One region of the Micromonospora sp. NPDC023869 genome, then DNA from elsewhere that is predicted to be linked to it. Evidence: riboswitches for the same ligand, from Rfam matches in the RefSeq annotation. Region 1 holds a riboswitch; the other holds the start of a gene.
What was found. A riboswitch is a leader RNA that binds a small molecule or an ion and turns the genes downstream of it on or off. The one in region 1 is predicted to bind cyclic di-AMP.
Positions count from the first base shown of each region.

Region 2: another riboswitch for cyclic di-AMP. It lies ahead of ACZ31C_RS03885 (NlpC/P60 family protein); the one in region 1 lies ahead of ACZ31C_RS20180 (coiled-coil domain-containing protein).

Region 1 covers NZ_JBVHKD010000007.1:98,757-102,962, reverse strand. Annotated here, with positions in the region: gene ACZ31C_RS20190 (HelD family protein) at 1-217, shown strand, start outside; gene ACZ31C_RS20185 (cation diffusion facilitator family transporter) at 284-1,201, shown strand; cyclic di-AMP (ydaO/yuaA leader) riboswitch at 1,353-1,485, shown strand; gene ACZ31C_RS20180 (coiled-coil domain-containing protein) at 1,490-2,572, shown strand; gene ACZ31C_RS20175 (1-phosphofructokinase family hexose kinase) at 2,808-3,773, shown strand; gene surE (5'/3'-nucleotidase SurE) at 3,770-4,206, shown strand, end outside.
Region 2 covers NZ_JBVHKD010000001.1:900,110-904,315, reverse strand. Annotated here, with positions in the region: gene ACZ31C_RS03895 ((Fe-S)-binding protein) at 1-154, shown strand, start outside; gene ACZ31C_RS03890 (C40 family peptidase) at 423-1,421, shown strand; cyclic di-AMP (ydaO/yuaA leader) riboswitch at 1,601-1,736, shown strand; gene ACZ31C_RS03885 (NlpC/P60 family protein) at 1,749-2,789, shown strand; gene dcd (dCTP deaminase) at 2,845-3,423, opposite strand; gene ACZ31C_RS03875 (pyridoxamine 5'-phosphate oxidase family protein) at 3,503-4,036, shown strand; gene ACZ31C_RS03870 (zinc metalloprotease) at 4,104-4,206, opposite strand, start outside.

The DNA.
Region 1 (4,206 bases):
GCCGCGCCGGGACGAGGTCGCGGCCTGGCTGGGCGGGCTCGGCGGCGAGCGCCTCCAGGTGGTGACCAGCCTGGAGGCCAAGGGCATGGAGTACGACGGCGTGGTGCTGGTCGCCCCCGGTGAGATCCGTGCCGATCCGGGCTCCGGCGTGCGTACGCTCTACGTCGCCCTGTCCCGGGCCACCCAGCGGCTGACCACGATCGACCCGACCGGCTGAGCGCGCACATATAGCAATGTCGGCATAGATCCGTCCCCGGCGGGGCGCAGCACGCAAGGTGTCTGCGTGGGCGCGGGCCACGACCACCACCACGCTTCGGTGTCGAACGCCGCACACCGCCACTCCGGCCGGCTGTGGGCGGCGTTCGTGCTGCTCGCCGTCCTGATGGTGGTGGAGGCGGTGACCGCTCTGTGGACCGGCTCGCTGGCTCTGCTCTCCGACGCCGGGCACATGTTCACCGACGTGCTCGGCATCGGGATGGCGCTCGCGGCGGTGACCGCCACCCGACGCGTGGACACGCATCCACAGCGCACCTTCGGCCTCTATCGGCTGGAGGTGCTCGCCGCGTTGGCCAACGCCGTGCTGCTCGTCGGCGTCGCCGGTTACGTGCTGGTGGAGGCGGTACGCCGGTTCGGCGACCCACCGGAGGTGCGTACCGGGCCGGTGCTGGTGGTGGCCACGCTCGGCCTACTCGCCAACCTGGTCGCGTTCGCGCTGCTGCGACCCGGGGCACGGGAGAGCATCAACCTGCGCGGGGCGTACCTGGAGGTGCTGGCCGACCTGCTCGGCTCGCTGGGGGTGATCGCGGCGGCGGCGCTGATCGCGCTGACCGGCTGGTGGTGGGCGGACCCGCTGGTGGCGGTCGCGATCGGCGCGTTCATCCTGCCGCGTACCTGGCGTCTGGGCCGGGCGGCGGTCCGCATCCTGGTGCAGGCCGCCCCGGAGCACCTCCAGGTCACTGCGGTGCATGACCGGCTGGCCGCGGTGCCCGGCGTGGCCGGCGTCCACGACCTGCACGTCTGGACGCTCACCTCCGGGATGGAGGTGGCCTCGGCCCACCTGACCACCGCCGAGGGCGTCGAGGTCGGCACGGTGCTCCGCGCGGCCCGTACGGCACTGCGCGAGGACTTCGACATCGCGCACGCCACGTTGCAGATCGAGCCCGGGACGAGCGCAGGTGCCTGTGGGACGGTGGAGTGGTAGCGGGACGAGGAATGCGAAAGGCAACAATAATCCCATTTGTCTGGTTTACTGGTGATCAGGGGAACACCAGGAGTCACACCGGCTGCACCAGCCCCACCAGCACCGGTAGGCTCGGACCCGGTCTCCGCCAGGCGGCACTCGACGGTGCCGGCGGTGACCGCCGCCTAATCGCCCGCCAGGGCGAACCGGGGAACCATGTTCCAGGGGTGCATCCGCGTCCAGCGGTAGGGATCTTCCGTCCCGAACCCGTCAGCTAACCCGGTCGGCGGCTGACGGAAGGACATGTGCATGCCAGCAGTGGCAACCGTGAGACCGGCCGCCCGTACGGCGGCCCTGATCGCTGCGGGGCTCGCCCTCGCCCTGGGCGCCGCGCTCGCTCCGTTCAGCGCTGCCTCCGCAGCCCCCGGTGACGTCGGCGACGAGGGCGGCACACCGGCGCTGCGCGCCCAGTTGGAGGCGGCCAGCAAGGGCTACCTCGACGCCAAGACCGCCCTGGACCGCTCGGTCGTCCGGCAGAAGAAGCTGGCCGAGCAGCTCACCACGACCGAGGGTCAGCTCACCGAACGCAGCGACAAGGTAGCCGAGATCGCCGCGCAGGCGTATCGCGGCGGCCGGCTCGGTGCCGCGTCGGCGCTGCTCAACAGCGGTTCCCCGGCCGGCTTCATGGACCGTGCGGCGGCGCTGGACGCGGTGGCGGCCAACGAGGAACGCGCGCTGCGGGACCTGCGGACCACCCGGGACGAGGTCAGCAAGACCAAGCAGGCCCTCGACGTCGAGGTGCAGGAGCAGCGCAAGCAGGTGGCCGTGATGGCCAAGCGCAAGGAGCAGGCCGAGCGCTCGCTGACCGTGGCCGAGGAGCGCGCCGAGCGGGCCGAGCGGGCTGCGGCACAGGAGCGGGCCAACCGGACCCCGGCACGTGGCGGCGGTTCCAGCAGCGCCACCGCCAAGCCGGCACCGCGCAACTCCAACGGCTCCTGGCCGGCCGAGTCGTGCAGCGTCAACGATCCCACCCCGGCCAACGGCTGCATCACGCCCCGCACCCTGCACGCGCTCAACCAGGCCAAGGCGGCCGGCTTCACCCGGTACGTCTCCTGCTACCGCGCGGGCGGCTCGGGTGAGCACCCGAAGGGTCGGGCCTGCGACTTCGCGGCGCAGAAGAACGGTTTCGGCGGGGTCGCCACCGGCGGCGACCGGACGTACGGCAACAACCTGGCGGCGTTCTACGTCAACAACGCCGACCGTCTCGCCGTGCTCTACGTGATCTGGTACAAGCAGATCTGGCTGCCGAGCAGCGGCTGGCGGACGTACAGCGGCGCGCGGGGCGACCCGTCCAGCGACCACACCAACCACGTGCACCTGTCGGTGTACTGATCCACACGGCACGCCGGGTGGCCGCCCTCGCGGGTGGTCCACCCGGCGTCGTCGTTCCCGCACTCCGAGGCGGCTGCCTCGGTTCCGCCCCGCCCGTCGCCGCGCGCTCTGCGGCCACCTTGGTTACCGTCGACATCGAAGCGGACATTTCGTGGCGACCGGGAGGAACGGTTATGAGCGGACCGCAGCGGACCCAGTGCGACGGTGCGTCGTGAGCGCGGCGACCGGACATGTGATGGTCTTCGCGCCGACCCCACTGCTCACGGTCACGATCGACCAGCCCAACGAGACTCCGGAGCTGCACCTGCACCCCGGCGGTCAGGGCGTCTGGCAGGCCCGGATGGTGCTGTCGCACGGCGTCGACGTGGTGCTCTGCACCGCGCTCGGCGGCGAGATCGGGCAGGTGCTGGAGCCCCTGCTGGTCAGCGAGGGCGTCGACCTCAAGGTGGTGGCCCGGGACTCCGGCGGCAGCGGCGGGTACGTGCACGACCGCCGCGAGGGCACCCGGCAGGAGATCGTCGACGTGACCGGGCAGCCGCTGAGTCGACACGAGTTGGACGAGCTCTACAACCTGTCGCTGGGCGAGGGGCTGCGGGCGGCGGTGAGCATCCTGAGCGGCCCGAACGACCCGTCGCTGGTCCCCGCCGACCTCTACCGGCGCTTCGCCGCCGACCTCGGCGCGAACGGCAGCCGGGTGGTGGTGGACCTCTGCGGCGACCACCTCACCGCCGTGCTGGACAGCGGGGTGTTCTTCGTCAAGGTCAGCCACGAGGAGCTGATCGCCGACGGCCGCGCGGCCGACGACGACGAGGAGCAGCTCACCCGGGCGATGTACGAGCTGCACGCCACCGGCGCCGAGAACGTGGTGGTCAGCCGTGCCGACAAGCCGGCGCTGGCCCTCGTCGACGGCGAGGTCTTCGAGGTGCAGATGCCCCGCCTGGAGGCGGCCGACCCGCGCGGTGCGGGAGACTCGATGACCGCCAGCGTGGCCGCCGTGGTGGCGCGCGGCGGTGACGTACGCACCGCGATCCGGACCGGCGCGGCGGCCGGCGCGCTGAACGTCACCCGGCACGGGCTGGGCACCGGGCGGCTGGACTCGATCACCGGCCTGGTGGACCGGGTACGCCTGGAGCCGGCCGGCGTCCGCCGGCAGGAACGCACCACCCCCGACGAGTTGGCCCACCGGGTGGGTGGCGCATGACCCTGCGAGTGTTGATCACCAACGACGACGGGATCGCCGCGCCGGGCATCCATGCGCTGGCCCGGGCGGCGGTCGACCGAGGGCTGGACGTGGTGGTCGCGGCACCGTTGGAGGAGGCGAGCGGCACCAGCGCCGCGATGAGTGCCGTGGAGCAGGACGGGCAGGTGGTGGTCCGTGAGCATCCGCTGCCGGATCTGGCCGGGGTACCGGCCTTCGGGGTCGGCGGCTCACCCGGCTTCATCGCGTTGATCGCCGTGCACGGCGCGTTCGGGCCGCCGCCGTCGGTGCTGCTCTCCGGCATCAACCGGGGGGCGAACGCGGGCCGGGCGGTGTTGCACTCCGGCACGGTGGGTGCGGCGTTCACCGCAGCCGCCAACGGCTGCCGGGCGTTGGCGGTGTCACTGGACGTGCTCTCCGTCGGGGAGGCGACCGC
Region 2 (4,206 bases), on a different contig from region 1:
CTGTCCGTTCTGCTCGACGATGCTGAGTGACGGAGTCAACGGCAAGGGCGCCGGCGACCAGGTCGAGGTGGTCGACGTGGCCAGCGTGCTGTTGCGTTCGGTCAAGCCCGAGCAGGCCCGGGGCGCCGAGGAGGGCGAGCCGGTCGCCGGGTGACCAGCGCGTACGTCGGGACGTGGCGGCATCTGTACGGATGCCGACACGTCCCGATTTTTATATTGGCGTGGATAACTGTAACGAATTGGTCGACACCCTTTGTGTGCGATCGGTCGCGCAAAGGTGAATGAGCCGTTGGTCGCCTTGATTCCGCCGCGCGCGTTCCCCTAATGTGGGGCACCGACCGCCGTGGGTCGTCTGTCTCGCCCCTTACCGCTAGCGGGACGCCCGGTGGTCGGTCGCAAAGGAGTCGGTGCCGGTGGCAACCATGCCCCTCCATCGTCATGCGCCGGGACGCCCCACCCCCGCGCGCGGGCTGCGCAAGGTCGCTCGCCGTCTGGTCGTCCTGGTCGCCGCCGCTGCGGTCGGTGCTGGTCTGGTCGCCGCGCCCGCGTACGCCGAGCCGTCGGTGGACGAGATCGAGCGCCAGATCGACAAGCAGTGGCAGCAGCTCGAACCCACCATCGAGCAGTTCAACAAGGTGCGCTCGGAGCTGAGGGTCAATCGCGAGAAGGTCGACAAGCTGGAGAAGAAGATCCAGCCGTTGGCCCTGGAGACCGAGTTGGCGATGAACCGGGTCGCGGGTCTCGCCTCCCGGTACTACATCACCGGCCCCTCGCAGGAACTCGGCGCGGTGCTGCTCAACGCGAAGCCGGACCAGCTCGGTGAGCAGATGGCCCTCCTCGACCGGCTGGCCTGGGAGGAGCGCCGTCAGCTCGAGGGCGTCATGAAGATCCGGAAGAAGTACGACGACCAGAAGGCCACGCTCGACGCGCTGATCGTCGACCAGGAGGCCAAGCAGAAGCAGCTCGCGGCGAAGAAGAAGCAGATCGACGCCGAGATCAAGCGGCTGGAGCGGTCCCTGCCGGTGACCACGGTCAAGACCACCAACTGCCCGACCATCAACGGTGTGGTCAGTGACGCGGCCCGGACGGCCATCCGGACCGCCTGCGCGCAGGTCGGCAAGCCGTACGTCTGGGGTGCTACCGGCCCGAACTCGTTCGACTGCTCCGGTCTCACCCAGTACGCGTACCGGGCGGCGGGTATCTCCCTGACTCACTTCACCGGCGCCCAGTGGCGCGAGGGCAAGGCGATCTCGCGGGCCGACGCCCGCCCCGGTGACCTCGTGTTCTTCCGCAGCGACGTGAGTCACGTCGGGATCTATCTGGGCAACAACACGATGGTGCACGCGGCGCGTGCCGGTGTCCCGGTCAACGTCTCGCCGATCACGACGATGCCGGTCGCCGGGTTCCGTCGACCAGGCTGACGCCTGAGCGCGTACGCAGGAACCACGGAAGGCCCTCGGTCAAGCGACCGGGGGCCTTCTTCGTTGTCGGATTAATGCACCGAGAGTGACGGTGTGGGTGTGTTGCGTATCGACACTGGTCGTCCCTACGCTGGTCAATCGTCGGGCCGCTGGCACGACCGCCCACCCGGGGCGGTGACGGTCCGACACCGCCGAGTCGCTGTACGAGCGAGCCGGGGACCCAGGTTCCCGGGGTGAGTCCGCGATGTCGCGGTAGGGCGCCCCCTTCCCGCCCGAACCCGTCAGCTAACCCGGTAGGCGGTCTGGGAAGAAGGAGTACGCAGCCCGGTGGCACACCATGCCCCGCGGCCTCCGTCGTACCGGTCGGCGAAGCCCGGCCCGACGACGGATGCGCCGCGATTCCGCTGGTACCGCTGCACCACCGCACTCGCCGCACTCGCCGCGACCGCCGTTCTGCTGACCGGCGGCGCGACGGCGGCCCACGCCGACCCCACGGTCGACGACATCGAGCGCCAGATCGACGAGGACTGGAATCGGCTCGAAGCCGTCATCGAACGACACAACGCGACCCGGCAGGACCTGGCTGGCACCCGCCGCGAGGCGGACGCCCTGACCGCTCGCATCGCCCCGTTGCAGCAGCAGGTGGACGAGGCGATGAAGCGGGTCGGTGCGCTGGCCGCGCGGGCGTACCGCGGCGAGCCGGTCCGCGCCGTGAACACGCTGCTGGGTAGCCGGTCGCCGGGCGAGGTCATCGCCCAGCTCGGCGTGCTCGACCGGTACGCACGCTTCCAGCAGGAGGATGTACGCCAGGCGCGTGAGCTGCGGGACGAACTCGCCGCCGCCCGAGCCGGACTGGACCGCACCATCGCCGAGCTGACCCGCACCGAGGCTGACCTGGCCGGGAAGCGGCGGCAGATCGACACCGAGATCGAGCGGCTGCAACGGTTGCGGCTGCGAGCGCACGACGACGGGGGTGGTGGTCCGTTGCGGCCAGCGCCCTGTCCGGCCACCTATCCGGGTGGCCCGGCCGGTGAGGCGGTCACCTTCGCGTGCGCCCAGATCGGCAAGCCGTACTCGTGGGGGGCCGAGGGGCCGCACGCGTACGACTGCTCGGGTTTGATGCTGGCCGCGTGGGCGCGGGCTGGAGTGGCGCTGCCGCACAACGCGGCGCGGCAGCGGCAGGTCACCGCCTCGGTCGGTCGCGGCGACCTGCGCCCGGGTGACCTGGTCTTCTATTTCCGCGACCTGCACCACGTGGGGATGTACGTCGGTGGCGGCTGGGTGGTGCACGCCTCCCGTGCGGGCAAGCCGATCGCGATGAAGCGGATGGACACCAGTCCGATCCACAGTTTCGGTCGGCCCGGCTGAGTCGCCGGGCGGACGACCACGGGCCCGCGTCCGCGCGGCGCGGGCCCGCCGGTGGTCAGCGGGTCGGCCAGGTGCGCCAGTTCTGCCAGGCGCGGCTCGGCGTCGGGCCGCGCTGCCCCTGGTAGCGCGAGCCGTAGACGAGCGAGCCGTACGGGTGCTCGGCGGGCGACGAGAGCCGGAAGATGCAGAGCTGGCCGATCTTCATGCCGGGCCAGAGCATGATCGGCAGGTTGGCCACGTTGGACAGTTCCAGCGTCACGTGACCGGAGAAGCCGGGGTCGATGAAGCCGGCGGTGGAGTGCGTCAGCAGGCCGAGGCGACCGAGGCTGGACTTGCCTTCGAGCCGGCCGGCGAGCTGGTCGCCGAGCGAGATCACCTCAAGCGTGGAGGCGAGCACGAACTCGCCCGGGTGCAGCACGAACGGCTCGCCGTCGGGCACCTCCACCGGCGAGGTGAGATCGTCCTGCTGGGTGGCCGGGTCGATGTGTGTGTACAGGTGGTTGTTGAACACCCGGAACAGCTTGTCCAGGCGGACGTCGATGCTGGACGGCTGCACCAGGGTGGGCTCGAAGGGCTCCAGCGCCAGGGTGCCGGCCTTGATCTCGGAGACCAGGTCACGGTCGGAGAGCAGCATCGCCACACCTTAGCGGCCGGTAGTCGTGACCTGCGTGTCGGACTACCTGCTTAGAACGTATGTTCGATAGGATGTCGGCATGGCTTCCTGGTCCGATTTCGCCGTCGACGAGCCCCGACTCGCCGACGGGATCCGTCTTCTCATGCAGCAGTACGGCCCGGGCTTCGGCTATCTGGCCACGGTCCGCGCCGACGGCGGGCCCCGGGTGCACCCGGTCTCCCCGGTGATCACCGACGACGGTCTGTTCTGCTTCGTGATCGACTCACCGAAGCGGCGCGACCTGGAACGCGACGGGCGTTACGCGCTCCACTCGTTCCCGGCGGAGGAGAGCGACGACGAGGCGTACGTCGCCGGCCGGGCCCGACCCGTCACCGACGACGCCACGGTGGCCCGGTTGGCGCTCGCGGCCCGCGCCGCCCCGCACGCCGACTGGCGTCTGTTCGAGTTCACCGTCGACGTGGCGATGCTCGCCCGGCACGAGCGCGCCGCCACCGGCGGGCTGGTCGGTGAGCCGGCCGTGCAGGTCTGGCTCGACCCGGCCGGCGCCACCCCGCAGGCCGCCCGGCCCACGCCCCACCGGACCCGCGCGGCCCGACATGTCCGCGCCGCCTGAACCGACCGGTGCCGGCCCCGCCTGACGACGGGACCGGCACCGGAGGTACGCGCCGACGACTCCCGCGCTACGCGCGGTAGGTGTTCCACGCGTTGATCATCCGGGTCGCCTGGCCCGGGGTGAACTGGTACATGCAGGTGTCGTAGGTGTAGTCCATGAAGTTGGTGATC